DNA from 2 places in the Brevibacillus sp. NPDC058079 genome. Region 1 is predicted to be linked to the other one. Evidence: a T-box and tRNA genes for the amino acid it is inferred to sense, from the RefSeq annotation. Region 1 holds a T-box; the other holds one or more tRNA genes.
What was found. The T-box of region 1 lies ahead of thrS (threonine--tRNA ligase). A T-box ahead of a tRNA ligase gene usually reads a tRNA of that ligase, here a tRNA-Thr.
Positions count from the first base shown of each region.

Region 2: it has a tRNA-Thr gene. The T-box ahead of thrS (threonine--tRNA ligase) is inferred to sense a tRNA for this amino acid. The anticodon was not compared.

Region 1 covers NZ_JBHVSO010000003.1:367,540-383,713, reverse strand. Annotated here, with positions in the region: gene ACFVS2_RS11965 (DUF2087 domain-containing protein) at 1-171, shown strand, start outside; gene ACFVS2_RS11960 (hypothetical protein) at 168-485, opposite strand; gene gerQ (spore coat protein GerQ) at 612-1,064, opposite strand; gene ACFVS2_RS11950 (cell wall hydrolase) at 1,097-1,519, opposite strand; gene ACFVS2_RS11945 (MerR family transcriptional regulator) at 1,687-2,103, shown strand; gene ACFVS2_RS11940 (class I adenylate-forming enzyme family protein) at 2,100-3,671, shown strand; gene ACFVS2_RS11935 (acyl-CoA dehydrogenase family protein) at 3,668-5,479, shown strand; gene ACFVS2_RS11930 (YqaA family protein) at 5,532-6,098, opposite strand; gene ACFVS2_RS11925 (hypothetical protein) at 6,342-6,566, shown strand; gene mqnC (cyclic dehypoxanthinyl futalosine synthase) at 6,712-7,818, shown strand; gene ytxC (sporulation protein YtxC) at 8,001-8,921, shown strand; T-box leader at 8,947-9,183, shown strand; gene thrS (threonine--tRNA ligase) at 9,244-11,157, shown strand; gene ACFVS2_RS11905 (methyl-accepting chemotaxis protein) at 11,292-13,346, shown strand; gene moaA (GTP 3',8-cyclase MoaA) at 13,518-14,537, shown strand; gene infC (translation initiation factor IF-3) at 14,801-15,307, shown strand; gene rpmI (50S ribosomal protein L35) at 15,338-15,535, shown strand; gene rplT (50S ribosomal protein L20) at 15,627-15,986, shown strand.
Region 2 covers NZ_JBHVSO010000001.1:505,746-521,919, reverse strand. Annotated here, with positions in the region: gene ACFVS2_RS02740 (fumarylacetoacetate hydrolase family protein) at 1-459, opposite strand, end outside; gene ACFVS2_RS02735 (hypothetical protein) at 519-1,064, opposite strand; gene ACFVS2_RS02730 (VanW family protein) at 1,198-1,827, opposite strand; gene ACFVS2_RS02725 (NAD(P)/FAD-dependent oxidoreductase) at 1,987-3,033, opposite strand; tRNA gene ACFVS2_RS02720 (tRNA-Leu) at 3,214-3,300, opposite strand; tRNA gene ACFVS2_RS02715 (tRNA-Thr) at 3,308-3,383, opposite strand; tRNA gene ACFVS2_RS02710 (tRNA-Asp) at 3,427-3,503, opposite strand; gene ACFVS2_RS02705 (C40 family peptidase) at 3,681-4,589, shown strand; gene ACFVS2_RS02700 (hypothetical protein) at 4,667-4,909, opposite strand; gene ACFVS2_RS02695 (M3 family oligoendopeptidase) at 5,030-6,817, opposite strand; gene ACFVS2_RS02690 (M20 family metallopeptidase) at 6,961-8,178, opposite strand; gene ACFVS2_RS02685 (P1 family peptidase) at 8,216-9,178, opposite strand; gene ACFVS2_RS02680 (ECF transporter S component) at 9,178-9,735, opposite strand; gene ACFVS2_RS02675 (energy-coupling factor transporter transmembrane component T family protein) at 9,802-10,638, opposite strand; gene ACFVS2_RS02670 (energy-coupling factor transporter ATPase) at 10,652-11,512, opposite strand; gene ACFVS2_RS02665 (energy-coupling factor transporter ATPase) at 11,509-12,378, opposite strand; gene ACFVS2_RS02660 (sigma-54 interaction domain-containing protein) at 12,541-13,839, opposite strand; gene ACFVS2_RS02655 (hypothetical protein) at 13,836-14,078, opposite strand; gene ACFVS2_RS02650 (DUF4406 domain-containing protein) at 14,103-14,438, opposite strand; gene ACFVS2_RS02645 (GNAT family N-acetyltransferase) at 14,558-15,229, opposite strand; gene ACFVS2_RS02640 (GNAT family N-acetyltransferase) at 15,271-15,942, opposite strand; gene ACFVS2_RS02635 (carbon-nitrogen hydrolase family protein) at 15,979-16,174, opposite strand, start outside.

The DNA.
Region 1 (16,174 bases):
GATAAATACGGTTCGGACGCTTTTGAAATCGAAGTACTAGAAAAGGTTGAGAAGAAAGACCATCCGTATTTTGATGGGAAGGATGCACTGGAAAAACTCGAAGATAAATGGATGAAAAAGCTGGCGCCATATGGTGATCGAGGCTATCACGTGCAAAAAGATCCATCCTAGTCTCGTCTATCATCCAGCATGCGGAAGCGCTCCAAGTGATCCCACAGACCTTCCTTTTGCAAGATCTGGATTTGTTTTTCGCCAAGTAAATCAAAATGTGGGAAGGGTGCACGGTTATGGATGTAGACAGGATCGAGCCCGTTGGCAAGGCACCAGTCTGTCAGTAACGAATAATTGGCACAGCCTACTTTTGTAACGGTTTTGATTCCGGGAAACCGGGGGTCCAGCCAATAGTGAGTGAGAAATGCCAATTCGCCTCGACTAACGGCTTGCTTCCAACGGTTCAGTTCGTCTCGTGTAATCCCAAATGCCACTCTTCCTCATCCTTTGCAAAGCGGTCGTGTTTCTCACTCATTAATAGCATGGAATGGTATAAACGTCAAAAAGACAGTTCTCCCCCGGGGATAGCCGACGGAAACTGTCTTTTTGTGCTTGGTTGCTTACCGAACTCCTGTTGGAAGCTGAGGCGGAATGTAATTTAACTCTTCGTCCGCGGTGATGTAATCGGTGTTGACCATGAGGAGCAAATAGCGTTTGCCGGTTTGCGGATCGCTGATAATGATGTGGTCGCGGCCAGCTGTTTCGAGGACGCCACGGAAAATTTTGGCGTTCCATTGGCTGTTGTTTTCAAACGTTTGGTACACCGTAATGACCTTGCCTCGATTCAGGCGAAGGATGTTTTCGATGTACGATTCTTCCATCACTTGCCCAGGAGTAATGGGCATTCCAGGAATCAAGGATCCGCTTGGCTGCATCGGAACCAGTTGAGGTTGCTGCTGCTGAATCATCTGCTGCTGTTGCTGAGGTATGCCGTATGGAAACTGTGCGGATGGGTACATGTCGTATCCGTATTGTTGTTGAGGGTAACCAGTGTAAGGCATTTGTTGACTCATGATGAACTCGCTCCTTTATCTATCTCATTCTTTTAATAGACGCGTGGGCAATCTGCTGGTGTTGGAACGAAGAAGCAGTGTGCCTTATAGCGACCGGAGTTTTGTTGATCCCACCAAGTAGGAGGACAGTTTCCGGCAGGACGGTAGAACCACAATGCGTTGCTCGCGGGGCGGGTTTTCTCTCCATTGACTGCGCGCTGTGCCAGTCTTCTGTCTTTTTCCCTGGCCCGTTGATAGAAATACGGCTTCTGGATCGCTTCGAATCCTCCCGGAGATTGATAGACCATGTCACGCATGCTGCGAATGTTTTTGAAGTCAAGGCAGTTACCTAGAATCCGATTTACCCCAACGTTGCCAACCATCAACATGCCCAACTCACCTTCACCCTCAGCCTCGGCCCGAATCAGTCTGGCAAGCATATCGACATCACTGGAGTTCGCTTTGATGACGGCCATTGCTTCACCTCCTTCCACAAAAATCACAATAACAATATATGGGCGAATAATAGATTGGTGATTGGCCCGATAAATTTTCATCAAGTTGACGTTTACGTAAACGGCAGTTACAATCATTTTATTCGGTAAATTGTGAATTTTATAAATGTAAGTAAGGGGCGCTGGACATGAGCAGAGAAGGAATACAGAAGGAAATATCGTGGACCATCTCTGATCTTGCTCAACAATTAGATGTCAGCACCAGAACGATTCGGTACTACGAAGAGCTCGGCTTGATTTTCCCCAGTCGGACAGAGAAGGGAAGCAGGCACTATAACCGCAAGGACCGTGCCAGGCTGCGACTCATTCTGCGAGGGAAGCGATTCGGATTTTCGTTGGATCAGATTCGCGAAATGATTGAGCTGTTCGACGAGGACCGTTCAGGTCGTGCGCAGCTTATGCGAACGATTGAGTACGGCAACCAAAAGCTGGCTGAGATCGACGAGAAAATCATGGAACTCCGACAACTGAGAGAAGACATTCTCGTCTACAAGCAAAACTTTGAACAAAAATTGCTTGAAGAAAATGAGGAGGAGAAACGATGAACGTATCAGCTCTGCTCACAGCAAACGGAAGGAAATACCCTGACAAGTCCGCGCTGATTGCAGGAGATGTAGAGATCAGCTTTTCACAGTGGGACACACGCTCTACTCAGTGGGCTTGCCATTTACAAGAGCTTGGCATCGAGCAAGGGGATCGGGTTGTCATGCTGATGCCCAATTGCCCGGAGTTTGCTATTTTTTACGTCGCCGTCATTCGTAGTGGTGCCCTCGTCGTACCGATCAATGCGCGCTCAACCCAAGAAGAAGTACGACATATATGTGAACATGCCGGTGCAAAGGCACTTCTTGTTCATGATGCCCTCGTACCTATCGTGAATGAGTGGGTCCTTCAAACGCCACAGCTTGTGGCAATCAAAACAGGTGTGAGTCAAGGGAATTGGCATGGAATCGCTGACTGGGATGCCAATGACGTGTCTTTTGATAAAATGAATGCGCTTTCTTCGCAGCTGTATTTGGCGAACATGAACGAAGATAGCGAGGTCAGCATCCTGTATACTTCTGGTACGACTGGACGCCCTAAAGGGGTGCTTTATACACATAGAAACTTATTGACTGTCGCGAAAATGATGTCGATTGAACTGACGATGACTCATCATTCGCGAATTTTGCATTTGATGCCACTGAGTCATTCGGCTCCCCTCCATCTCTTTTTCATTGCAGTGCTTATGCTTGGCGCCACCCAGGTAATGGCCTTGACCTTCTCGCCGCAGCTACTTTTGGATTTGGTGCAGCAGCATCGGATTACGCATTTCTTCGGAGCGCCAGTGGCGTATTTGCTGACGATGAAGCATCCCGAGTTTACGGCGTACGATTTGACTTCCATCGAACATTGGATGTATGGCGGGGCTCCTCTGTCCAAAGAGATGGCTTCGGTTATGGAAGGGGCTTATGGACGCGATAAACTGGCGTGCGTCTACGGCTTGACGGAGGCAGGGCCGACCGGAATGTGTCTCCTGCATCGAGAGCATCCGGACAAAATCGGCAGTATAGGCAATCGAGGTGTATTGTTCGCCGAAATGGAGGTTGTAAACGAGCGAGGAGAGCGATGCGCCAGTGGCGAAGCGGGCGAAATTCGCTTGCGCGGAGAAGGGACAATGAAAGGATACTACAACGATCCAGTGGCTACAGCAGAAACCATACGCGATGGTTGGGTGTACACTGGTGATATTGCACGCGTGGATGAGGATGGATTTCTGTGGATGATTGGTCGCAAAAAAGACGTGATGATTACAGGCGGGGTAAACGTCTACCCTAAGGAAATCGAGCAGTTGTTGGAGCGTCATCCGTCGATTGGCGAGGTAGCTGTTGTAGGTTTGCCACATCCTGAGTGGGGTGAGACGGTTACGGCCTATGTGGTTCTGAAACCAGGAGTTGATACCAATCGAGAGTGGCTAGAGGAAATCCAAGGCTTTTTGCGTGGTCATCTCGCCGATTACAAGCTCCCGCGACAGGTGAATATCGTTCCTGCGTTGCCGCGGAACACGAGCGGAAAAGTCCTAAAGCATGTATTGCGTGATGTCAGTTCCCAAAAGGAAGTGGAACTACGATGAGTGATTTGCAAACGAGCATCGATCAGCGAACATACAGCGACAACATCCCGCACCCGCGTACGCCACAGGCGCAAAACTTTTTCAAAGCAGATCCCAACCTCGATTATTTGCTGGAACGTTATCTCCCTGCTTCCATGCATGAATGGGCCAGACAGCAGTTGAGCTGGTTAGGTACGCAAGTGGCAGGACCCATCGATGAGCGTGCCGCCTATACAGACAGAGAAGGAAAGCCGAGATTGCGCAAGTACAATCGACTGGGCGAGGACATTTCTGAGATCATTACCAATGAAGGGTATAAGGAAACAGTAGCAGAAGTTTACGGAGCAGGCATCGTCAGCTACTTGTATCAAGACATTCCTGAGTTGGGCAGAAAAGCGCCGTATAGCTATTCCTTTTTCATGGGCTATCTCGTGAGTCAGTCTGAGCCGGGCTTCTATTGCCCTGTCACCTTGTCGATGTCAGCCGCTTATTTAATTGACCGCTATGGCAGCGAAGAACAAAAGGAGCAGTACCTGACAGGACTGACCTCTCGTGATCGCACTCGCCTGTATGAAGGGGCTACTTGGCTGACGGAGAGACAGGGTGGTTCGGATGTCGGTGCGAATTTGACTGTAGCAGAGCCAGTAACAGGTCGGCCTGGTGTGTACCGATTGACAGGAGAAAAGTTTTTTGCGAGCAATGCTGGAGCATTTGTTGCGACTGTTTTGGCGAGAATCGATGAGGAGAAACTGGGGACAAAAGGGCTCGGACTGTTTTTGGTGCCTTGGATAAAGCCTGACAACGAACGCAATCACATCCAGGTCCGCCGCCTGAAAGATAAGCTGGGCGTCAACGCCGTACCATCTGCGGAGATACTGTTGAACGGAGCAGAGGGCTATTTGATCGGGGAGCCTCAGAACGGCTTCAAGTACATGGCAGAAGCCCTGAATCTGTCTCGCATTTGCAACGCGATTGCTTCGATCGGGATCATGCGTCGAGCTTTTTACGAAGCGAGGTATTATGCCGAGCAACGTCGTGCATTCGGGAATCCAATCGATCAGTACCCGATGGTAAAAGAAATGCTGGTGAGCCTCTTAATGGATACGGAGGTCAGCACGGGTGCGGTGTTTGATATGATTGCTGTTTATGATCGCTTGCAGTCTCATTCAGCGAGCAAAGAGGATAACGCGCTTGCTCGCCTGCTGATTCCTTTGCTGAAATACCGTACAGGGGAAGAGGCTGTCGAATCGACCCATACCGCAATTGAAATTCATGGTGGTAACGGATATATCGAGGAATACGTGACGCCGCGTCTGTTGCGTGATGCGCAAGTTTTGACCGTATGGGAAGGCACCTCGAATATACTCGCACTCGATATTTTGCGTGTGATGCAAAAAGAAAACAGCCACGAAGCGTTTAGCAGATTGCTTCGGGAGCGCATAGCTGGCTGGAAGCATGCCTTTTCACAGACGTACGCCGAGTTGATTCGGACAGAACTGGCCATCCTGGAGGAAAATATCGCCTATCTCATGCAACAGACCCACGATTATGTAACGTACAAATTAAAAACGCTCGCGGACCATATGGTAGATTTGTACACCTTATCATGCATCGTCAGTGAAGCGGAGGATCAGGTGACGCGTGAGGGAAATGCCCGCAAATACATTTTGGCAAAGCTGTATGCCGAAAAGCATTTCCATTCACAAGAAAAGCGGGGGATTCAAGCCGATTCTTTGCTGGATGTACAGTTCTTTACCCAACTGGTGGAATATCAGTTTGTCAGCGTTGAAGATTGGGCCCAACAGTCCGCTATTGTTCAGACCCGATAAATCAAAAAGCGCCTTAGACCACTTGTTGAGGTGGCGAAGGCGCTTTTGATTTTTATGCATACCGCTTGCGGCGCATACTCCAAATAAACCAGATCGCAGCAACCACTGTTGCGATCGCCAGCAGCGTGATCTCAAAGTATTCATCGATCAGAACCTTTGCGTGTTTTCCGTACAAATAAAACAAGGTGCCAATCAAATAAAACTTCAATCCCCGCCCGATAATCGCATAAAACATGAGCTTGGTCAGCGAGTAATTGAATACGCCAGAGAGCACAGTGAAAACCTTGAAAGGAATGGGGGTAAAAGCTCCGATCAGTACGGCAGCATCCCCGTTTTTTACGAATTTTTCCGTCGCTACAATCACCCATTTTTCAGGGAGAATCTTGTGCAAAAGTGGTTTTCCCAGCCATCTCCCCAACAAAAATCCGATGGGGGCGCCGAGGACGGAAGCAGTAAAGGCTACTGTTGCAAACTGAATCGCTGAGCCTGGATCGAGCAGACTCATCGCAATTTGCATAAAAAACGGAGGAATCGGACTAATAAATGAGTCCAAAAATGCCATGGCAACAAGTCCCCACATCCCATATTGCATGAATAGCTGTGTGATATGTTCGAGCATGAGCATCTCCTTAGAAGGTTTTTTCTATTGTAGCTATCCTATGCCAGTTTGTCCAAAGAAAGACCACAACTGAAGTTAGATGTCGAGTGGGAATCGCTGGGCCAGTAAAATGGTTAGTAGCGTGGTCCAATGAGTGTATCCTAGGTCGAATATTGGTAGTGAAGTCCTTGTTTTTTCATTGACGCTAGGAAAGATTATCCACTAAAATGTAGGGAAACAGGACAAACATCATGGGAGGAACCAATGAAAACATTGGGTTCGGGAAAAGTCGTTTTCTATGCGCCAAACGGGACTAACTTGCAATTGTCAGGGGAAATTGACGTTCGTGGTGATCGGGTAGCCATAACAGAAATCATCTATTTTAATGGCCAACCAAACGGAGCACGCGAAACGAATTTGCCACTCGCGCAAACCGTGATTTACTGGGAGCCAGAAGTATACGAACAGATCGGATATGAAGAACAATAAGAATCATTGCGATTCCAAGCCCTGTCTCTTGCAGGGTTTTTTCGCGTACGGAGCGAATCTGCCAGCACCTCGGGCTATAGCCGATGTCCTGGTATTGTGTTATGATGTGGGATGGAATTTACGTATGGTACAAGGAGTGATCCTTATGATCGATTCTATATTGGAACGTGCTCTCGCAGGTGAACGACTGGGTCTCGAAGACGGTCTGGCTTTGTTTGCGAGCAATGAAATCGAAAAGATCGGACATTACGCCAATCTGGTCATGCAAAAGCATCATCCAGAACCGATTGCGACTTTTGTCATCAGTCGCAACGTCAATTACACGAACGTATGTGACACGTATTGCCGTTTTTGTGCCTTTTACCGTCGCCCGGGCTCTTCTGAAGGATACGTTCTCCCAAAAGAAACGATTTTCCAAAAAATTCAGGAGACCGTGGACGTTGGCGGTACAGAAATCTTGATGCAAGGCGGTACCAATCCGGATCTGAAACTGGATTATTATACTGACCTCTTGCGTGAGATCAAGCAGCGCTTCCCGCATATTACGATGCACTCTCTGTCTGTAGCGGAAGTGATGAAAATCGCGGAAGTTTCCAACATGTCTGTCGAGGAAGTGCTGAAAGAGCTGAAGGCAGCGGGTCTCGATTCCTTGCCGGGAGCGGGTGGCGAAATCCTCGATGATCGTACACGTCAGAAGATTTCCCGCTTGAAGGGTTCTTGGACTGAATGGATTGATACTCAAAAAGCCGCACACCGTGCAGGCTTGCCTGGTACAGCTACCATGGTAATTGGTTTTGGGGAAGAGATGGAAGAGCGTGTACTGTCCCTTCTGCGCATTCGTGATGCACAAGATGAGACAGGCGGCTTCAAAGCGTTTATCGTCTGGACCTTCCAGCCGGACAACACCAACATGAAGGCTGTCAACAATACGCCAGAGGAATACTTGAAAACACTGGCAATCAGCCGCCTTATGCTGGATAATATCAAAAACTTCCAATCCTCCTGGGTGACGATGGGCCCGCATTACGGTCAGCTTTCTCTCTCTTATGGAGCGAACGATTTCGGTCAAACGATGATGGAAGAAAACGTTGTTTCCGCAGCGGCATGTACGTACAAGGTCAACACGAACCAAATTTTGGAGCTCATTCGCGGCGCAGGCAAAATCCCTGCACAGCGCAACACACAGTATGACATTCTGCGCGTTTTCAAAGACGGCGAGATGGCAGAACGTGATTTTGTCATGCAAAACTAATAAACCAAAAAAACGCTTCTCTGCCCCCCTCCTAACAAAGGGAAATCGGCAGGGGGGCGTTTTTTGGTTATTTAATCAGGAACTTTTTACCTGCAACCTTCCCTGAGTTTCCAACCGTTTAAAAGTATATCGCTCCTGACGGGACATATACTGTAACTACAATGGCGGTTGGGGGGATGGTTATGCAGACGTTTCGCGTATTGCTGGAGAATGTCCCTGAGCATTGTGACACGTATCGGGCTATCGTAAATGAGATGACGGAGCGGGTCAACACTGCACCGGTGCGCATTACATACAGGGAGCAAGAAGAGAATGGATACCTCTTGTTCTACTTTCAAAGCTGGTGTGAGACTGAGTATGACGCGCAGACCATCGAGTGGGCGAGAGCCTTCGTTGCTCTTACATTAGCCGAATGGGTCATTCAGGTGAAGGAACCGAAAATTATGGAAGAAATGGCCGCTGACTTACTCGCTGCCGAACAGATGGAGACAGAGTGGGCAGAGATTTTTCCTTATATTCAACGCATGTGCCAAGAAGTCGAGCTTGATGGCAGGGAACTGTTAACGGCTACAACACGCAAGGCAAACGTATATCGCGACGTTTTCACCTATTTGGAGTGGGAGAGAACAATTAACGTCTTGGGCTTCGTCCGGTTTCGACTACAGGAACATTGGAACGAGCTATTCGAACTCGTGGAAACTGGCATTGATGAATATCTGGAAGACAAGCAATACCAAGAGTTTGTCGAGTTGTTGCGCTATTTCATTGCTGTACAGGAAACCAAGCAGGAAGTCGTTCATGTCGTTCCTAGTGTGGACAAACCTTTCCATCTTTATGATAAAAAAGGGGATCGGCTTTGGCTTGAACAGTTGGATACCGTTCTGAACATGGACGAACAAAAATGCAGGGACGAGGATTATTTGGTCAGTGCTTTGGTTACACTGGCTCCTGAGAGTATCGTGCTCCACATGGCTTCCGAAAAGCCTGGGCTTGCACAGACGATCCGCAGTATTTTTGACAGTCGGCTCGTTACTTGCCACTCTTGTTCGCTTTGTCTATCCGAGCGACGTGTACTTGACGGGAATAATCCCTCTAAACTATAATAGCAACAACAACTTTACAGCGCTTATAAATACGATGAGAAGGACACGGACAATAGTTAGGACGCTCTAGAGAGGCGGGTCAACAGGCTGGAAGCTCGCTGCGAACTGTTATTGATCTACCACCTTCGAGTAGCTACCGGGAACGAAGCGTAGGCTTTTACTATCGGTATGCCGGTTAAATACCGTTACATGGAATGAGGAGTCTGTTTTTGTGAACAGACTTGAAGTAGGGTGGTACCGCGAGAACACACTCGTCCCTTTTTGGGGATGAGTGTTTTTTTATTTTCTCAACCAAACAAGATACAGGAAGGAAGAATCCACAGTGGCACAAATTCATGTTACTTTCCCAGATGGAGCCGTTCGTCAATACGACGCTGGGATTACTATCGAAGACATCGCAGGCTCCATTAGCTCTAGCCTGAAGAAAAAGGCAGTAGCTGGTAAAAAAGACGGCAAGGTTGTCGATCTGTACACAGAACTCACAGATGACGCAGCGATTGAAATCGTTACCCTCGATTCTGCCGACGGGTTGGAAGTATACCGCCACAGTACAGCTCACTTGCTCGCTCAAGCGGTAAAACGCATTTACGGCGCTGAAGTGAAGTTCGGAATCGGTCCTGTGATCGAAGATGGCTTCTACTACGACATGGATATTCCAGTTTCCCTTTCCCCAGAGGATTTGGGCAAAATCGAAGCAGAAATGGAAAAAATCGTGAAGGAAGACCTGCCGATTCGCCGCAAAGTCGTAAGCCGCGAAGAAGCAACTGCGATTTTTCAAGAACTGAACGATCACCTGAAGCTGGAGCTGATTCGCGACCTGCCAGAGGATGCGACTATCACAATGTATGAGCAAGGCGAATTTTTCGACCTCTGTCGTGGTCCGCACTTGCCGTCCACTGGCTTCATCAAAGCATTCAAGCTGATGAGCGTGGCAGGTGCATACTGGCGCGGAAAAGCAGAAAACCAAGTTCTGCAACGCGTATACGGTACAGCTTGGCCGAAAAAAGCAGACATGGATGAATATCTGCACTTCATCGAAGAAGCGAAAAAGCGCGATCACCGCAAATTGGGTAAAGAACTGGGACTGTTCATGTTCTCCGAGGAAGCACCAGGTATGCCGTTCTACCTGCCAAAAGGCTTCACTGTTCGCAACGAGCTGGAGCAATTCTCCCGCCGTCTGCAACAATTGGCACAATACACAGAAGTGCGCTCTCCGTTCCTCATGAACGAGCGTCTCTGGAAAGAATCTGGTCACTGGGATCATTACAAAGAGAACATGTACTTCTCTGAAGTAGACAACGCGACTTATGCCTTGAAACCAATGAACTGCCCAGGTCACATGCTGATCTATAAAAACGAGATGCATTCCTACCGCGACCTGCCGATCCGTTACTCCGAGTTCGGGCAAGTTCACCGCCATGAGTACTCCGGGGCATTGAATGGAATGCTGCGGGTGCGCACCTTCTGCCAGGATGACGCGCACGTATTTGTTCGTCCTGATCAGATCGCGAGCGAAATCAAAGGCATGATCACTTTGATTGATAGCATCTACAAGGTATTTGGCTTCGAATACAGTGTGGCTCTGTCCACTCGTCCGGAAGATTCTATGGGCTCTGATGAGCTATGGGAAGCAGCAGAAAGCTCTCTGAAAACAGTGTTGGATGAGCTCGGTATGGCCTATGAAATCAAAGACGGAGACGGTGCGTTCTACGGACCGAAGATCGACTTCCAAATTACCGACGCTCTGAAACGCCGTCACCAATGTGGAACGATCCAGCTGGACTTCCAAATGCCTGAGAAATTCGACCTGACTTATGTCGGTCAAGACAACGAGAAGCATCGTCCAGTTGTCTTGCACCGTGCGATGTACGGCTCCATGGAGCGCTTCATTGGTATCCTGATCGAGCACTACGCAGGTGCATTCCCGATTTGGCTGACTCCGATCCAAGCACGCATCATGAACATCAGCGAAGTGCATATGCCATATGCAGAACAAGTAAGAGAAAAACTGCAACAAGCTGGCATTCGCGTAGAGCTGGATGGCCGCAATGAGAAAATCGGCTACAAAATCCGTGAAGCACAAGTTGAAAAAATCCCGTACATGCTGGTCATCGGTGAAAAAGAGGTGGCTGACGGTACACTGTCCGTCCGCAAACGCGGAGTGGGCGATGAAGGCGCGATGACAGTGGATGCGTTTGTAGAAAAAATCCGCGCTGAAATCAATGAAATGAAGTAAAAGCGTATAAAAGTAGAGCCGCCCTGAAGTTTTGGGCGGCTTTTTTCATTATACGTTTACTTGGAAAAAAGAACGGGAAAAGGATGTAGGGTAATTGTTCTTATGGACATCAAGAAGAACTGCGGGGGATACGTATGCGGGTAAGCATCAAGCAAAGACTGATAGCAGCATTTCTTGCCATTATTTTAATCCCGATTGGAGTGATCAGCTCATTTGTATATGTCAGTATGGAGGAGCGAATCCAGACTTATTTTATTGAATCCTCGACAAAAGAAGTGGCTCAAGTAGACAACGCGATTAACTTGTATTTCGACTCGATTCGTGAAAACGTAAACCTGATAGCAGGCAGTCCCTTATTAAAAAGTGCAGATAACACTATCACGACGTATATGGACAAACCAACCAAAACCAAGCATACCCCACTGCAAAATGGCGGGGTAGAGGCGGCCGTTTTTAAAGATTTCCTACGATTTGTCGATTCTCATCCGAATACTGCATTTATTTATTTAGCGACAAAATACGGAGGATACATACAGTGGCCGACAGATGATGTCATTCCGAATTACGATCCGCGTACAAGGGATTGGTACAAAACCCCAATGGAGAATCCCGGAAAAGTGATCACCACAGATCCGTATCTCTATTTAGGCGACAACAGTATCGTGATCAGTAACGTGACAATGCTAAAGGATGACAAGGGTGAACCACTGGGCGTCGTTGGACTGGATGTGAATTTAAAAGGGCTAACCGACATTTTGAAAGAAATTAAGATTGGGAAAACGGGTTATCTCATGCTGGTTGGCAAAGACGGAACGATTTTGGCTAATCCGAAGAACCCCGAGCTCAATTCGAAAAAACTGAAAGATACGCAAATTCCTGAATTGGCTGCTATCGCAGAGAATACCCCCAGCAGCTTTGCGGTCACGATGAACGATACCGAGTATTTGGCGAACGTCTTTACTTCAGACAAAACCGGCTGGAAATATATTTCGTTTATTGAAAAAGCTGAGCTCTCTGCTGAAGCCCATCAAATCGGTTTCATCATCGGGATGTTAAGCATTTTGTTTGCCTTACTAGCGGTTGTCGCTTCCGTTCTTTTCTCGCACAAATTCACCAAGCCATTGCTTGCCATCGTTGACCAGATTGCCCAGATCGGACGTGGTGACTTTACTGCTGAATTGCCCAAAAACCTTTTGGAAAGAAAAGACGAAATCGGCATGCTTGGTCAGAGCATTCAGGTGATGCAAGTATCCATCCAAGGACTCATTCGGGAAGTCCAAAAAGCGGTTAACACCCTCTCTACTTCGTCAGACAACATATCGGTTCGCTTGGCAGACAATGTAGATACTACGAACAAGATATCTACTACCATACAGGAGGTAGCGAGCGGGGCGCAAAATCAGCTCAGAGGTACGGAAGAATCCGCAAGAGCGATGGAAGAAATGTCGATCGGCATCCAGCGTGTGGCGGAAACAACCTCCATCATCTCGGAAGCATCTACATGTACGGCGGATGAAGCGCAGCTAGGAAACCAGTCCATCCAAAAAGCTATCCAGCAAATGGACTCCGTCCGTGACTCTGTGGAACATTCCGTATCCGTAGTCAAGCAATTGGGTGAGCGATCCAAAGAAATTGTGCAAATCATTGATGTGATTACGGGAATTGCTTCCCAAACGAATCTGCTTGCTCTCAATGCAGCCATCGAAGCTGCCCGTGCGGGAGAACATGGACGGGGGTTCGCTGTCGTAGCAGATGAAGTGAGAAAACTCGCTGAACAATCTGATGAGTCTGCTCGGCAAATTGCCAACCTCATTAAGGAGATCCAAGCAGATACGACCATGGCGGTCAACGCGATGGATTCAGTCAATCAAGATGTTCAGGATGGATTGTCTACTGTACTGGAGTCAGGAGAAGCCTTCCAACGCATCTTACAAGAAATTCAACAGATAACCGATCAAATTCAGGAGGTATCTGCTGTCTCTGAACAGATGTCCGCTGGATCGGAACAAGTAGCAGCATCTGTGGATGAGACTGCTCAAATTGCAAGGATTTCAGCGCACAATGCTGAAAATCTGGCTGCTTCCTCCAAAGGACAATTGGCCACTATGGAAGAGTTTTCCGTTTCATTTGAATCCTTGAATCATATGGCTCGCGAACTGGAAAGAATGATCAGTAAATTTAAGATATAAGAATGCATTAACGGAAAGAGTGCGAATGTCGGGAGGTATTCGTACTCTTTTTTTGCAAAGTGGTCCCATTTATGACACAATGTGCGGTTTACGTTTGAAAATTTGGCTATTTCGATTTATGATAATAGACTGGTACTAAGTCGAAATGCGATAAAAGGAGAGTGAACATCTATGCCAGAAAAAGTGCTTGATTTGCGGAACCGTCCTCTCCGGGATTTACGAATATCTGTCACCGATAAATGTAACTTTCGTTGTCGTTATTGCATGCCTGCCGAAATTTTTGGACCGGATTTTGAGTTTTTGCCGCAAAGTAAGTTGCTGACCTTTGAGGAGATTACCCGTTTGACCCAGATCTTTACTTCGCTTGGGGTCGGGAAAATCCGCATTACCGGCGGAGAGCCATTAATGCGCAGAAATTTGCCTGAATTGATTCGAATGATACGTGAAGTGGAAGGCGTTCAAGATATCGCGATGACGACCAACGGTTCTCTCTTGTCCCGCCATGCGCAAGCACTAAAAGAAGCAGGTCTGGATCGGGTCACGGTCAGCTTAGACAGCTTGGATAATGAGCGCTTTGGGATGTTGAACGGTAGAGGTTATCAGGTCGATACCGTGCTGGAAGGGATTCGTGTTGCGGCAGATGCCGGGCTTTCGATCAAGATCAACATGGTGGTACAACGCGGAGTCAACGATCAAGATATTTTGCCGATGGCACGGTACTTCCGTGAGCAAGGGCACACCCTTCGATTTATTGAATTCATGGATGTGGGAAACAGTAACGGCTGGCGGCTGGATCAAGTCGTACCTTCCCGTGAAATTGTGCGCATGATCCATGAAGAGATGCCGTTGGTAGCGACTGAAGCGAACTACTATGGAGAGGTGGCTTCTCGCTATCACTATGAGGGATCGGACCAGGAGATCGGGTTAATCTCATCGGTGACCCAAGCTTTTTGCTCCACTTGTACGCGAGCTCGCCTGTCGGCAGAAGGGAAATTGTACAACTGTCTCTTCGCTTCATCCGGAGATGATTTGCGCGAGCCAGTCCGCGATGGACGCACGGATGAGGAGATTCGCGAGCTGATACGTGCGATCTGGGAGCGGCGCGACGTGCGCTACTCGGAGGAACGACTAAGTGAAACGCCTGGTCTCGCCAAGCGTGATAAGGTTGAAATGTCCCATATCGGGGGATAATTAGGTATTAGCCTTGACAAAACCCAAGCTACCTTGTAATATAAGTTGCGTGTATAAACACTTCATACTTCGAGAACAAGCAGAGGCGCACAGCTTCTCACCTGGGTCGACGTCGTATACGACTGTTGACAGGTAACTCTTACGCAAGGATCCTCGGATCTGATGAAATTGCTTAGGTGAGATATGTGCGGGCGCAGATTGCGTTCGCATATTTTTGTTCCTTCTCGAAATTGACGGGGGTGGCAAGTATTAGCAAGGATCAAATGTTAATTAACGAAGCGATCCGAGCCCGTGAAGTCCGTTTAATCGGTGCTGACGGGAGCCAATTGGGAGTCGTACCTTTTAGGGAAGCATTGCGCATTGCCCAGGAAGCTGAATTGGATCTGGTAAACGTTGCTCCTACAGCCAAGCCGCCTGTATGCCGTATCATGGACTATGGAAAGTTCAAATACGAGCAGGCGAAAAAGGAAAAAGAAGCGCGTAAAAACCAGAAGATCATCGAGCTGAAAGAAGTGCGTTTTTCTTCTAACATCGAGGAACACGATTTTCAAACAAAGCTTCGCAACGTCCGCAAGTTCTTGGAGGATCAACACAAGGTGAAGTGTACGATCCGTTTCCGTGGACGTGAAATCACCCACTCCGAAATTGGACTAGGCGTTATGGAACGTGTTGCTGCCCAGTGTGAAGATCTCGCTACGCCTGAGCGCAAGCCGAAGATCGAGGGTCGCAGCATGATCATGATTCTGGCTCCGAAAGCGGAAAAGCAGTAAGATAGTAGTTTAGACAGGAGGATTTTTCAGATGCCTAAAATGAAAACCAACAAGGCCGCTGCGAAACGTTTCAAAAAGACTGGAAGCGGCCAATTGAAGCGCGACCGTGCGTTTGGTAGCCACTTGTTCGCTAACAAATCGACGAAAGCTAAGCGCCACCTGCGCAAAGCTGCACTCGTTTCCAAAGGCGATCAAAAACGTATTGAGCAAATGCTCACTTACATGTAAGTTTTTCTTTATTACACACCATTACGCAGCATGAGCTCCCTAAGCGCCTAGCAGTAGGCCGCCATGCTGGAAAGACCAGGAGGAGTTTAGTATGCCAAGAGTAAAAGGTGGCATTGTTACACGCCGTCGTCATAAGAAAATCCTGAAGCTGGCGAAAGGATACTTCGGTTCCAAACATCGCCTGTTTAAATCCGCTAATGCGCAGGTTATGAAATCCCTGCTGTATGCATACCGTGACCGTCGTCAAAAGAAACGTGATTTCCGCAAACTGTGGATCACTCGTATCAACGCGCAAGCTCGCATGAACGGTCTGTCCTACAGCCGTTTGATGCACGGCCTGAAAGTTGCTGGCATCGAAGTTAACCGCAAAATGCTGGCTGACTTGGCTGTTAACGACAAAGCTGCGTTCAACGAACTGGCAACAGTTGCAAAAAGCAAACTGAACGCTTAATTTTTGAATAGAAGAGCCGATCTTCCCGATTGAGGGCAAGGTTGGCTTTTTTGTTGTGGTCTAGATAGCAAAATCAAACGAATAGCATCCTACACCTGTCCACACGCTATCAATCTCCTTGTCATATCTTACAGCAAAGATAGAAGGAGGTAAGTGGCATGGCACAATGACGAGTAAGCCTATGGGCA
Region 2 (16,174 bases), on a different contig from region 1:
AAAAATCAGATCACGGAGATTGCCGCGTTGCACTTGCTCTCCATTTTTCAGCAAGGAGAAATCGGTTTGGTTCAGCTCATGGATACCAGGAAAAGGATGAAAAGACGTCAAAATTGCTGAATTTTTAAACCCTTTTGCCAACAGCCATGGATGCCCCGCTTTCTTCAGTTCACTTTGAACATCCCGCAAAGTAAAGTCGATCCCGAGTGCTATTTTGTCAATCATATCGTCAAGTGTAGCTCCAACCTCATACGGTCTCGCTAAGTGAATCACAAGCTCTGCCTCATAATGGAGCTCTCCACGCGATGCCGGAAGCTCAATGGCCTCGCCATTTGCCATTGCAAGCGCATGTGTTGGTTTATCAAAGATCATTGGCTTGGTTGGCACATCGTTCCCCAACTCCGCAGCATGCAATCGATAGTTGCGACCGATACAGTAAATATTTTTGACTGACTCCATTTTGTCCTCTCCTTTGGTGGCTGTCTCTTTTTTTCACTATATCATGGCTGTACGGCGTATTACAGCTTGTCTTGTTCGCCTTCTTCCATGCAGTTACGATAGCCAGGCCAAAGACGGGCATTCCCTCTTGCTTCTACTTCAATCACGGTATCACAAATGGATTCCAACGCACTCTCCAGGTCCATCTCTTGCTCAGTGCTCCAGGAAAATTCGTAATGGAAAATCACTTGCTGCTCTGTCGCTTCGGAGAGGACAAACGCAAACTGCTGTTGTTGTTCCACGACATGCTTTCGGGCTTCAACCGTCGCTTCTACCGAGAACAAACCATCCCATTCAGCAACCATATATGTAGAAGTAACATCAATCCACAGGGAGGGAGTATCATTCGTCCGCCGAAAAATAACAGAGTCCTCCCGATAAAACCCGTAGCCAGAGGGCAGCGCACCTGAGAGCTTGAATGGGATTCCTACCGGCAAATCATGTGGCTTCAATGCGTGAACAAGCCTCCCAGGCAAAAGATAGTAACCATCCTGCTGGCGATCTAACCGTTCTCCCATGACGAGAACCTCTTGATTGTGTGAATCACCTGTCACCTGAACGAACATCACGGCACCTCCCTCTAAAACAGTATGGTCAGGAATGCATGACTCAAAACTAAATGACCATCCATTTTTTTCCTGACAAAATACCGAAAAAAACAGGGTTCATCCATAGGATGCCCCCTTTATTCCTTCTAAGCTACGCACGTATGATCGCAATCACAACATGTTCGTCATCGTATGATTTTGCTTTGATTTTCACAGGAAAATCATACAAGTTGGTAAATTTAAAATCCTTATAGCCATACGCTACTGTGGCATCTTGACCCATTGGCACGTATCCCACTGATTTGCTGTGGTTATGCCGTTCCATCATGATCATCCCCGCTTCAGCAGCTGCATTGTAAAGCGTGCTAGAAACTTGACAAATCCCGCCTCCATAGTCATCGACGAGTTGACCTTTCTGAATAACCCCAGCCTTTTGCCAGCCATCCTCCGGCAAATTCGAGTTTCCCACTATTTCATTGAAAGAAAACACCTGTTGCGGCTTGATTTTTTCATTATGAAGCTTGCTCAATGCTTGCCTGATGTTATGTTTACGCGCATCTGTGCTGTCTTTCATCGATGAGTAGTAAAAGCCGAGAACCTCCTCTTCCTTGAGGTCCATCTTCTCCACATACTTTTCCTGTAGCTTTTCCTGCAACTCGAGAGCAGGAGATAACGGATCCACTTGTAACGCCATTGCACGCTCAGGCGCGTAGTTCATACCGAGCGAGAACACGAGGACCACTGTCGCCATACTGATCGGCCAATGCCGAACTTTTTTCATTTCTACTTCCTCTCCCACATTTGTTGATCGGTTTACTGACGCGAAGTTCCCTATTTATATTGACGGTCATTGTTATTACACGTTGCCTCTAACAATGTACCGTATGGGAAAAGCGACAATCAACCTGCAAATGTTGGGCTTTTTGTCCTACATCAGGTTCTACTCGTCATCCTCATCGATAACCCCGAGGGCTTTGTTCTTTTCTTTAAAACGCTGGTTATGGGAAGAAACATAGGCCATCCGATCTGCTACCGGGTCTATGTGTAATTTGGCACTGTTTACGGCCACAGCAGCATCGGTGAATGCTCCCGCGATCAGCGTAATCTTGCTGTCAAAGCTCGCAAAATCGCCTGCCGCAAAAATCCCTGGCATATTCGTTACCAGACGAGGACTAACAAACACGTTCCACTCATCCATATCCAAGCCCCACTCTTTAATCCCTGTGAAATCGGCCTTCAATCCGTGATTGACGATGATGGCGTCTACATCGATTTGCTCCGTCTCGTCCGTCTCCAGATGACGTATCGTCACTTTATCGATCGTTTCTTTGTCTGAGCTTTGCAATTGCGTGACCGCATATGGAGTGCGAACGATCGCAGATGACTCTTTCATGCGCTTCACATTCCGCTCATGTCCACCAAATACATCACGGCGATGCACGACAGTTACAGACTCTGCGATTTGCACCAGTTCGTTTGCCCAATCGACCGCGGAGTCCCCGCCCCCTGAGATGAGGACGTGCTTACCACGGAATGGCTCCAGTTCCTGCACTGTATAATGAAGATTTGTCACCTCGTAGCGCTCGGCTCCTTCGATCTCCAGCTTCGCCATTTTCAAAATACCCCGGCCCAAAGCCAATATGATCGTGCGGGTCCAATGCCGTCTCCCCGATTTTGCAACGAGTATGTACGTGCCGTCTTCTTGTGGCTCCAGTCCAATGATCGCCTCGCCCAGCACGATGGTGGGATCAAATGTCTTCGCTTGCTCCACCAGATTAGCAACCAACTTTTCACATAGTTGTGGTGGTACACCGCCAACATCCCAGATCATTTTTTCTGGATAGATCAACATTCGTCCACCGAGCTCTTCTTTCGCTTCTATGAGTTTCGTCTTCATATCGCGCATTCCGCTATAAAAGGCAGCGTACATCCCCGCAGGGCCACCGCCAATAATGGTTACATCAAACAGTTCCAACTGTTCTTCCACAACTACCCCTCCATTGTCTTGCTTGTTTGTTTATGAATCATCAAAAGCGATGATGAAAATGAGATTCATTATCACAATGTGATTGTAATGGAAAATGGAGGAGGATTCAACATTCAAGAAAAAATAAAAAGGCTCGTAATTAGCTTCATCAGCCAATTTACGAACCTATTGTTTACCATATGGTGCGGTCGAGAGGACTTGAACCTCCACGGTGTTGCCACCACTAGAACCTGAATCTAGCGCGTCTGCCAATTCCGCCACGACCGCATAAAAATGGTGCCGGCAATAGGACTTGAACCCACAACCCCCTGATTACAAGTCAGGTGCTCTACCAATTGAGCTATACCGGCACATTACGAGAAACTATGTAATTCGCACATTCTAAAGATAGAATGGCGGAGCTGACGGGACTCGAACCCGCGACCTCCGGTGTGACAGACCGGCGTGAACTCCAACTTCACCACAGCTCCATGTAGTTTTTGTCTCCATCTTGCGGCGACTTTTTTAATATAGCACGATTCTATCTCCTAATGCAATAGTTTTTGAAAAAATAGTGAAAGATTATTTTTTTCATAGATTTACCAACGAAAATCCGATAGAATTTTAGATAGATATGCAGATTTTAGTAGATTGGTGGAGACGATGACATGAAAAAGACTTCGAGGCTACTCACCTTCCTCGCCCTCTTCACTCTGCTGCCTACTGCTGCCCATGCATCCTCATCGGCATATGTGGTATCAGCAGGTGATACGCTGAGCAAGATCGCTCGCGAGCATCAAGTATCGGTGGATCAAATCATCCAATGGAACCAACTGAATGATGATAGATTGTCAATTGGACAAACTTTGTCTATTCATGGTGCAAACACTTCTGGCTCCATTGCGACTGACATTCCTTCCGATGTAGCTGTCGATCAGAATGATAACGCTACCACTGAGTCTAAAGAACTAACCGCCGGTGAAAAGGCCCGCGTCACTGGTGACGTGCTGAATGTGCGTAAAAAGCCTTCGACTGACGCAAAAGTGTTAGGCAAGCTAAGAATCGGTTCCGTTGTAGAAGTTGTAGAAACAGGTAGTGAATGGACGAAAATTGAATTCGAAGATCGTGAAGCATATGTTGCTACAGAGTTCTTAAGTCCAAATCTCACTTCTACCGTTTCGCTGCCTGCCGAGGTAAATGCAGAAGATCTGGGCCGTATGAAGGAAATTTTTGAGCCATTGCTCAATACACCATACGTCTTAGGTGGAACTACTCCGAATGGCTTTGATTGTAGTGGCTTTACTTCATACGTTTTTGAACAGCTTGGGGTTACACTTCCGCGCACTTCTGAAGATCAATTCCGTGGCGGCCAAGAAGTATCACTGGATCAAGCACAGCCTGGTGACCTCTTGTTCTACGATGCGCTTGGAAAAGGACGCGTGTCCCACGTAGCGATCTATCTGGGTAATGGGGCAATCGTTCATGCGAATGGCGAAGATGTTCGCTATGGCAAAGTCGAATACATGCATAAGCTCTACCCGTTTTACGGAGTGAAGCGTTACGCTAATTTCCAGTAGGCTTTCCTACACATAAAAGCAAACAAACAGCCCTATCTGCCTTTGCAGCAGTTCGAGGGCTGTTTGTTTTTCTGTGTTTAATGTATTTCGGTATTATGGGCCTGCTGCTGCTGTTGTTGTTGCCCTCCGATTTCGATTTTGCCCAACGCTTGCTTCATTTTGTCGAGCTGAAGCTGATAATCACGAACGACTACGGTAAGAACACTGACAGACTCCTTGAAATCCGGCTCGCTGCTTACTCTGTCGATGGCTCTATGTAAATGCAGCATCTTGTTCTCCGTTTCCCGCAATAGGTCGAGTAACTGCAATCCGTTTACCACGTAATCACCTCATCTGTTTTTTCTTACTTTCTCCTTCCCCTCTGTTCCCTATGCGCACAAAAACGTTTTGCATTATGAATAAAAAACGTCCGCTAATGACATAGCGGACGTTCTTCCTATTTAGTTCAGGCGTGCAGACGCGAGCTCAACGAATTTCTCGATATCTTTTGCAACCAAAGAGAGTGAATTCCGCCAGAAATCGACTGAGCGTACATCAACATCCATGATGGCTGCTACATCCGCAACGCTCATTTTGCCTGTAACAGATAAGAGCTTGTCGTACTGCTCAACAAAAGCTTCCCCGCGCTTGAGATACTCTGCGTACAAGCCTTTCGCGAACAAGAGCCCAAAAGCATACGGGAAGTTGTAGAAATTGTAATCCGCGCTATAATAGTGCGGTTTGCATACCCACATGTACGGGTGTAGAGCTGCCGAATCCAAACCATCTCCGTAAGCGTCCTTTTGTGCTTGCAGCATCAGTTCGTTCAGAGTGGAAACAGACAAGGCACCTTCTGTTCTGCGCTCAAATACAGCAGTCTCGAACAAGTAACGGCTATAAATATCGACGATCACCTGACTTGCTCCGCTAATATCATTTTCCAAAATCGCAAATGCTTCCTCGGAGGTCGCTTGTTCAAGCGCTGCATTGGCAATGATGGTTTCACACAAAATGGACGCGGTTTCGGCGATTGGCATCGGGTATTCGCTATTCAAGAATGCTTCGTTTACGAGACATTCTCCGTGATAGCCATGTCCCAATTCATGTGCCATTGTGCTCACATCGCTGTAGCTGCCTGTGTAGTTGGACATAATTCTGCTCTCCCCTACGATGTGCAGGTTGTAGCAGAATGCCCCCCCACGCTTGCCTTCACGAATCTCAGCATCAATCCACTGATCGTCATAAGCTCGTGCTGCATAGTTGGCGAGTTTTTCGCTAAAGCTACCAAAGTGCTTCACGATGAAGTCGCGGGATTCTTCATACGAGAAGCGCATGTCTGCCTCACCCACTGGCGCAAACAAATCATAAAACGGCAACTGAGCGCTCTCATGACCGAGCAGCTTCGCCTTTGTACGGAAGTATTGATGGAAGGATGGCAGGCTCTCACGCATCGCCTGAAGCATCGCTTCGAGCGTCTCGCGGTCCATGCGGGAGTCTTGCAACGTCTTATCCAGCGGCGATTCATAGCCTCTGAGCTTCGCTACGGTAATAACCTCGCCCTTAATTCCATTCAAGCTGGCAGCAGCAGCTTGATCGATTTTTTTGTAAGCGGCAAGTTCCGCCTCGTAGGCCGTTTTGCGCAGCTGCGGATCTTTTTCATTCGCCATGTTCCGCACCACAGGCAATGGAAGCTGTTTGTGCTCGCCATCGACTGTGATGTCTACCAGTAATGTGGACGTCAGCATTTCATGGAGCTTTGTCCATGCATTTGACCCTGTATTTTTCATTTTTGCCAGGACGATTTCTTCTTTTTCGCTCAGCATGTATTTGCTCTTGTCTGACATTTCTGTCAACATAAAGCGATGTGTCTCTAACAGATCCGATTGGCTAATCAACTCGTCTAGGTTGCTCAACGTTCCTAGCCACTTTTGGAACTGCACGCCTGGTTCAACCAACTCAACTGCCTGATTCTGTACTTTTTCAATCGCGAGCAATGCTGCTTCATTCTTGGCATCGACGCTTGCAGTCAGCTCTCCGTAGGCGTACAAGCGGAACTGCGTTTGCAGAACGGAGGTCATCATCGTTATGTATGTCTCCATCTTCGCTACTGCATCTTCTGAAGATTGCAAGTTTTGAACTGCCCAGCCTTTGATCTCTTCCATTTCACGTACTAACTTCTCCCAATCTTGTTTCCATTCGGGCGCATCAAACGAGGAATACAAGACGTTCAAATTCCAGCGCATATTCATGGGCACGTGCCTCCTTTTTGCTTATGTAACAAACCTATTGTAAAAAAATTTAGATGGATTCTGCAAGTTTTTACTAAGAAAACTTCTTTTACGAGAAGAAAAAGACTCTGCCGCTAGCGTAAGCAGAGTTCTTTTGTAGGTGATTAGGCTCGCACTGGCTGCGTCAAAAACGTCAATGCAGATAAGGCAAAAAGCTGGGTGGATTCTACCAATTGGTCAATCGCTACGTACTCATCAGCATGATGAGGGATGTGGCGATCGCCTGCGCCTGTCGTCAAAATCGGAATGCCGGCTTTGTGCAGGAAGGTTCCATCTGTCGCACCTGGGACACCGTTATATACGGGTTCTTTTTTCGTGATTTCCCGATAGGCGCTCGCAACAGAAGTCACGACTTCTTCCTTCATGCCAGTTAAGGTCCAAGGACGCTCTTCGATGAGTTCCAAGGAAGCTTTGAACTTGTCATCTTCTTTGCTTAATCCTTCTAATATGGCACTGATTTCTTTGTACAACTCCTGGTGGTCCTGCCCGGGGACCGTGCGAATATCAAGTGTGGTCATGCATTGATCGGGTACGACGTTGATTTGGGCATCTCCTTTGACCGGTGCCTGCAAAATCGTCGGAGTGATACTCGGCCATCCCAACATCGGATGCTCTCCCAGACGCGCCATTTCCTTGCGTTCCAGCTCCTCTAACGCGACTATTGCGCGTGCCATACGTGTGTTCGGATTGATTCCCGTCAGTGGCATGGCACCATGCGCCATCTTGCCAAATGTACGAAGGATGGCTCTCATGGCTCCTTTTTGCGTGATGCAGAGCTGATTTTCTTCTGGTTCGCAGATGATCGCCGCATCGACGTTGTTGGCCCAACCGCGACGGATGAAATCTTTGATCCCGATCATCATGCTCTCCTCATCGCAAGGGATGCACAGGAGGATTTTGCCTGTAAAAGACTGTTTGGATCGTTGGATAGCTTTGACGGCACATATCGCGGCTGCCAGATTTCCTTTTGTGTCACAGGAGCCACGCCCGTAGATACGTCCACCAGATATTGTCCCGCCAAAAGGGTCGTAGCTCCAAGCATCCCGGTCCCCTTCTGTTACGACATCCGTATGGGCTTCGAACAAAAGCGTTTTGCCAGGCCTGCCCGAATCGTAAAAAGCGATGACATTCGGTCTGCCTGAAACAACCTCTTCATAGAAGACCTGCAAACCCATATTGCGAAGATAATCGGCGACAAACAGCGCGACCCGCTCTTCATTCGCTCCTGCCTGATCGGGGCGAAACACACTCGGAATTCTAACTAGCTCCTGCGTTAGGCGCACAACTTCCTGCTCGTCAACAAAGGATATCACCTGCTTCATCCGCCAATCCTCTCCTCTGCATCCAATTATGTTACACCTATTCCTGGAAGTAACTGCGATAAGATGGCAGTCCCCCTGCTTCCTCTGCGTGCTTAACCGCTTGGATGACGGCTTCTGCCAGCACATCTGCGGACAACGCGCCCACCAAGTCTACACTTGTCTCTACTTCGCCTGTTGCTACTGCAAAGATCGTATCGCCATCGTACATGGTGTGTATCGGACGGATCGTACGGGCAAGCCCGTCGTGAGCCATTTGCGCTACTTTGTTTGCTTCTGCTTTGGACAAGCGGGCATTGCTCGCGACTACGGCAATTGTCGTGTTCGTACCTGGAGGGATCGGAGCAAAAGCTTGCTGGCGCATTATCTCCATGCTATCCCGAATGGTTCCCTGTTCATCTCTCGGCCCGGCTATGATCGTCCCTGACTGCGGATCTACGACATGACCGACCGCATTTACAGCGACGATCGCGCCTATGACGAGTCCATTGGGTAATATCACGGAAGCTGTGCCCAACCCGCTCTTCATCGCGTTCCCAAATCCATTCAGCTTTCCAACTGAAGCACCTGTACCAGCACCGACGTTTCCGTGTGCTATTGTCTCACGGCTTGCTGCCTGTGCTGCCTCATAGCCCATTTGACGATCCGGACGAACCCGATAGTCGCCTACAGCCAGGTCGAACAAGACTGCTGCTGGAACGATAGGAACGACGCCATAGCCAACATCCAGTCCGATGCCTTGTTCCTCCAAATACTGCATGACACCTGTTGCAGCATCTAAACCGTATGCACTGCCACCCGAAAGACAAATTGCATGGACGACACTCACCAGATTGACTGGGCCCAAGAGGTCCGTCTCGCGGGTGCCCGGGGCAGAACCCCGGACATCCACGCCGCAGACAGATGGCTTTTCCAGCATAATCACACTGCATCCTGTAAATGTTTCTTCGTTTTGTACATGCCCGACGAGAACTCCGGGTACGTCAACTATCGTTCCGGTCATTATAAGTCTCCTGAAATTTTAGATTTTTGCCTGCCCGCTGATCCTAATTTCTTCCAAGCTGCAACGACAGCCAATGTAACAATGACCGAAACAATTGCTTCTGGCAAGCCGTTCGTGATTGCAACTGTTGTCGCTACACCGAGCGTCATGTATCCTCGAATAACGGCCATGCCCAATACCAGGATCGTGTTTGTCATCGCCCCAATAAAGCCAGCGGCACCTATCGCCAAGTACTGATTGACGTTTTTCAAACCAACATAGGTCAAGTAAGCAGTCACACCGATGAACAAACGTGGCAGGATGGCGACAAGAGGGTCTTTAAAAAGCGGAACGGTGGCATTTAAGAAAGAAGAGACTCCAAATATAAGGCCAATGATCATACCAACGCCCCAGCCCTCCATTATGCCCCCGATAACAGCCGGGATGTGCATAATAGTGGCATTGCCCGCTGCTGTCGGAACCGGAATGTAGCCGAGACGTGTCACCCCGAGCAATATCGCTATCGCGCCCAGAACCCCTGCAATGACAATCTTGCGAACGGTCAAGCCTTTTTCCATGCATACTCCTCCTTTTACGAGTTTTATGTGGAATGCCCTACTCGGGCGAATTCCCGCTAGTCTCCCTTACCAAGGTATGGCGAGCATGACGGCAGAAATGACTATGCTTACGATTAGCGCGACGTAATCTTTGCCTACCGCCTTGTATTGGGTGTATCTGGTCCGTGCAGCACCTGGTGTGTAGCATCTGGCTTCCATTGCTAAGATCAAATCTTCTGCTCTGGAGAGCGCCACATTAAACAACGGGATGATGATGGGAAACATGTCTTTTGTTCTCTGGATGATCCGCCACCATTCTCCTGTACCGAAATCTGCACCACGGGATGCTTGTGCTTTCATCATTTTTTCCATTTCCATCGCGAAGGTAGGTACAAAACGCACAGCAATCGTGATGATCAATGCAAACGCATGAACCGGAAACTTTACTTTTTCCAAAGGCCCCAGCAGTCGCTCCATTCCGTGCGTGAGTTCCGTCGTAGAAGTACTGAGCGTGAGGACACTCGATAAGAAAATCACTTCTACAAAGCGCATGGCAGACACAATGACGAGGCGTACACTCTCACTCGTGATCGTGATGAAGCCGTATTTCAAATAAACGGTTCCGCCATTGACAACCTCCCCGTAAAAAAGCAACTGCATGATCGCCAAAATAATGATAAAGGGAATAGCAGGCTTAATCCCGGATATCCCGTAATGAAGGGGGATTTTCGAGATTTGAAACATCCCGATACAAATAGCTAAAGCAAACAGGTTACCCACGTATGTATCGCAGATGGCAATCGCTAAGATGAGGATGACGAAAGCACCAAGCTTGAAACGAGGATCGAGACGATGAACGACCGAAGCAGTGGGTAAATATTGACCGATGGTAATATTACGCGTCAATTCAAATTCTGCTGACATGTGGACCCCCTCCTTAGCGATTCATCAGTTTCAAAATTTCCATCGCTGTCTCTTCAGGTAAAAAAGCGCTAGGGTCGATGCTGTAGCCCTGCTCGCGGAGTCTGTATAAAATATCAACCGATTCCGGTGTGCCGATATGATGCTGCCGCAACAATTCCTGATTGCCAAAAATTTGTCGTGGTGTCCCATCGCAGACTGATTTGCCGTTTGCCATGACGCAAACACGATCAGCAAGCTTGGCGACCTCCTCCATATTGTGTGAGACGAAAATAACCGTTAGCTTTTCTTCCCGATTGAGACGGCGGATGCGTTCCAACAGCTCAAGACGAGAGCGTGGGTCCAACCCTGCTGTTGGCTCGTCAAGCACGAGAACCTTGGGTTGCAAGGAAAGGACGCCAGCCAATGCCACCTTGCGCTTCTGTCCGCCACTTAAGGCAAAAGTCGGACGGTCTTTCATCTCCTGAAACGAAAGGCCGACCAAGTCCATCGCCCACTGAACGCGTCGCCGCACTTCCTCTAAAGGCAGCCCCATCCGAAAAGGGCCGTAAGCTACATCATCACCGACTAGTTTTTCGAACAGTTGATCCTCCGGGTTTTGAAAAACGAGCCCTACTTGTCTGCGCAACGTACGAATATCAATCTTGGGTGAAGATACGTCCATTCCATTGATGATGACCGTACCGGACTGCGGGCGAATCAGTCCGTTAAAATGCTGGATTAGCGTCGATTTTCCCGATCCTGTATGACCGATAATGGCCAGGCATTCGCCCTCTGCCACCTGGATGGTTACCTGGTCGAGAGCCCGATGTTCGAGAGGTGTTCCCTGCATGTAGACATGAGATAGATTTTCCACGTTTACGATCGGTTGCGTCATGAACCACTCGCCTCCGCTTGTCTGACGTATAGACGATTAACCTCCGCGACAACTTCCTCATTGTGGATGAGATCTGGTGTAAATTCGTTATATTCGGAGTGAACGAGATGAGCAATTCGACTCGCGTCTGGAACATCCAGATGCAGCTCGCGAAGTCTTTCCTCATGGGAAAATACTTCACGCGGAGTACCCTCCAATACGATCTTGCCGCCCTCCATCACGATGACACGATCTGCTTCTGCTACCTCTGACATGTGATGGGTCACTGTGACAATCGTCATTCCTTCGCGATGCAGCTTGCGAACGACTGCCAGTACATCCTGTCTACCGTAGCTGTCCAGCATACTCGTCGCTTCGTCCATGACGAGGCATTGTGGCTTCATCGCCAATATCCCCGCAATGGCGATCCGCTGCTTTTGTCCGCCAGACAAATGATGAGGCGGCCGATGGCGAAAGGCACTCATTCCTACTGCCTCTAGGGCAAAATCCACTCGTGTTTTCATCTCTTCTGCAGATGTCCCTATGTTCTCCAATCCGAAGGCCACATCGTCCTCTACAATCGTCGCGACAATCTGATTGTCCGGATGCTGAAAAACCATCCCGACACGGCTCCTCACTTCATGAATTCGCTGTTTTTCACGCGTGTTGATTCCGTTAACGATGACATCGCCATCGTTTGGAGTCAAAATTCCATTGAGATGCTTAGACAGCGTTGACTTACCGGACCCATTATGACCGATGATGGCGACATACTCTCCTGGAAACACTTCTAGGGAGACATTCTGCAGGACAGGAATTTGTTGATCTTGGTTAACCTGATAGGCAAACGAGACATTTTCTACACGAATAATCGGTTGTGGTGTCATGCTCTCCCCTCGCCTCTTCGTAAAAGTCGTATGTGCTGTGTCCTCCATAAATAAGCAACTACCATGCCAAATGAATATGTTTTTAATTTTCTGTAAATTAAGCAATTAATGGAGTATCTCTGTTGCAAACATGCATCGCTGATGTTGCAGTTGCATCAATTTCTATAACCTTTCGTAGCGCTTCATTTTTCTCCACAGTGTGGACCGATCCATTCCCAAAATTTTCGCCGCCTCTCCCTTGTTTCCCTTCGTTTCCGCCAAAACCTTTCGGATGACTTCCGCTTCTCGCTCTTCTTGATCTCGGTAAGATTGTCGCTGATACAGCTTCTTCGCAAAAAAAGCAGTGTCCTCCTTGCCTAGAGCGTCATTCTTACAGAGCAAGACCATTCTTTCCACCACATTGCGCAGCTCTCGTACATTGCCTGGCCAGTCGTATTGTTTGAGAACGCGGAAAACGGCCTCTTCGACTTTCAGATGCCTTTTATTTTCCCGTTCCTTGATTTCTCCAATGATCGATGCCACCAATAGAGGGATATCTTCAATTCGCTCTCGCAAAGCAGGTAACTCTAACGTCAACACATTCAAGCGGAAGTACAGATCTGAGCGAAACTGCTTTTCCTCCACTAGTCGTTCCAAATCCCGATTCGTTGCCGCGATAATTCTCACATCGACAGGGACGATGCGCTCCCCGCTGATTCTGCGGACTTTTTTCTCCTGTAAAATACGCAAGAGTAACGCTTGGATCGGGATCGACATCTCTCCGATTTCATCGAGAAACAGAGTGCCTCCGTGGGCCAATTCAAATAGCCCGGGCTTTCCGCCTTTTCGCGCGCCTGTAAAAGCGCCCTCCTCGTATCCAAACAATTCGCTCTCCAATAAATTGCCGGGGAGAGCCGCACAGTTAACCGGGATGAACGGCCCGGTTGCACGCTGGCTGCTCAAATGAATCCCTTGGGCAAACAACTCCTTGCCGGTCCCACTCTCCCCCTGGATGAGAACCGTCGCATCTGTCCGTGCAAAAGTTTCCGCCCATTCCTTCGCTTCACAGATCGCAGAAGATTCTCCAACGATATCCTCCAGGCGGAATTTAGCTTCCAAGCCGCTCTCCATGCTCTGCTTGCGAATGCGCATCTCCATTTTTTGAATGTCGGTGATCTCTTTAAAAGTGGACACCGCACCAACGATTTCACCCTCTATGACAATCGGCAAACGGTTGATGATAATTTGTCGATTCAGGATCGTCGCGATGTCCCCTATCTCTTTTTTTCCCGTTGCCAAAATTCTCAACATATCTGAATTGGGAATATATCGGGTAATTTTTTGTCCAACGATATTGCCTGGCAGACCGAGTATTTCCATCGCGTTTTTATTGACCCCGATAATAATGGAATCCCGATCGACCGCAATGATCCCGTCGTGAGAAGCGTCCAGAATCGCCTGCATGTGGATGTCGTGAATCATTTGCCTGGCTCCCCTTCCTCGGCATGCTCAAGCATGACTGCTACTTCCGGTGCAGGCCTTCTTGCCCGACGCTTTTTTCGTTTCTTTTTCCGTAATAGGAAAATGGCCAGGAGCATTAGCGCGAGGATGGCGAGTTCAATTGGTTGTTCCAGCTTTGCAGAAGTCCAGCCACTCATGCCCAGCAAGTGAAAGATGACGGCTATGTAAAGGAAGATCGATGCTAGATTTTGAGCTTTCACCTGTTTCACCTCTGTTTTTTCTGGTTAGAGAAAGAATGCGGCAATCACTTTATCGTTGATCCCACTCTTGGAGTAATAATGAACGGGCTTTCCTTGTTCTTTTGCATACGCAATTTCCTTGCTTGTACTACTTCCGATATAGCCCTCTACATCGATGACAAAAATCTCGTCGGACAAATCGATTTTTCGAAAGTGAATGTCTGTGAGTAGATCAGCTTGCTCTTGTGATATCGCAAAGCCCTCGCTCTGTTCGAAAAAGGCTACACTCATCACGATGTTTCCTTGGAGCGTCAAATACGTATTCGCCTGCTCAAATTCCTTTTTGAATTTTGTAGACCCGCATAGGGTGATGATTTTCATTTTGAATCCCTCTTCATATGGCTTGTATTTTTCGTAATAATCTGACTAGCCTACTACGAAAAACTCCCATGGAGCCGTGAACATAGCTCCACAGGAGAGTGGTTCTTGTTGTCTTGCGATTAGATAGGAAGCAGCTCCACTGATTCTTTGCTCTCCAAGTCTTTCACCATGTCGAGCCATGCCTGCGGCTTTTGTGGAAGCACAGCGTAATAACGCTTCAAGAACGTGACGATCAGATCTGCTTCGAGGGTCGTTTGCTCTTCGTTTGTCGGCATGAAGCCCAGATCGAGTCCGGATACTGCTTCGCCGTCATTTTGCCAGGACGGATGTACGTACGTAAAGTTTGTACGTTTGTAGCCCAAATGAGAGAGTACTTCACGGCGCACAAATGGGTCCATTGGCTTGATTCCGCCAAAGTTGTGTTCTTCCACACGGTACGGGTCGTAGATTTCTGCAAACATCCCGTACAGCTCCTTGCCGTTTTCAGTAGCCAGAGCGAGCAGGTCCTTTTGACGCTCTCTGGCGAGGAATCGTCCCACTCCGAGTCCTTCTCTACCAATAATCGTGAAGTCTGTCATGGCTACGTTCATGTCCGTGTAATAACGGTATTCGGTAGCGCCCACAACTTCTCCTTCGTGTACAGCTACAAATACACGAATGCCCGGATCTTCTAGCGGTTCTTTCCACAGATCGTACTCCAATACTTCCTCAGGCGGGAAAACCTCTTGCATCAAACGGTGCATCTTCGCAAACAGCAGATTGTCGATATGTTGAATACGTACGAATTCCATCAGTCAAATCCCCTCTCGATCGATTATGTCAGATAAATACCCTACCGATGCTGCTGGAATGGATTTTTCCATTCCATGAGTGTCGCGTAGTTGCGAGATTCCTCATCTTCCAAATAATTCGCCACGACTTGAACAGGCGTGCGACCACAGCGCATGAGAAATGTAATCACCGGGTCTCTTACTTCCCCTGTCAGAACACGCTCCAAATACTGCTCAGGTGTCCATTGGTCTGCATAACGACCATATCCTGGCATGCGACCTCCGCCGAGCAATCTGCGCAGTCCTTTTTGTACCACCAGCTCATACATCGCTTGCATCATCTGTTGGCCCAATCCCAGCTTGCGGAAGCTCGGACGAATGCAAATGTCTACGATGTACAGCGTGTCCCCCTCGGGATCGTGATTACGGATATAACCGCTATCCGTGACATCCTCCCACTTATGCTCAGGGTGAGCCGGATCAAACTTCACGAGCAGTCCTGTCATCGAACCTGCTAAAACGCCGTCCACTTCCACACAAATGGCACCTTCCGGGAACAACGTAATATGGTTCGTCAGTTGCTCCTGGTTCCACCATAGCTCAGACGGAAACGGCGGGGGAAAGCTCTCCGCCTGTATTTGGATCAACTCGAAGAAGTCTGCGCGATTGTAGTTACGTATAACGGCTTTGTGTGGCTTGTTCCCTTCAAATACATACAGCTCTTTTCTGTACATATTCATCCTCCTGCTGTCCAAATCACGATGGATTGCTCACTTCCAGTCTGTATATAAATCGGTGCGGCGGTCGCGCCACGTTGTGACGGAGCCTTTTTCCCGCACGTCATATAGCAATTGGATATCCAGGTCAGCGGTTACCATCATGTCGTGGTTGATCTCCCCTTCAGCAAGAATGCCTCGCGGAGGGAACGGAACATCGTTTGGCGTCAAGATTGCCGCTTGTCCAAAG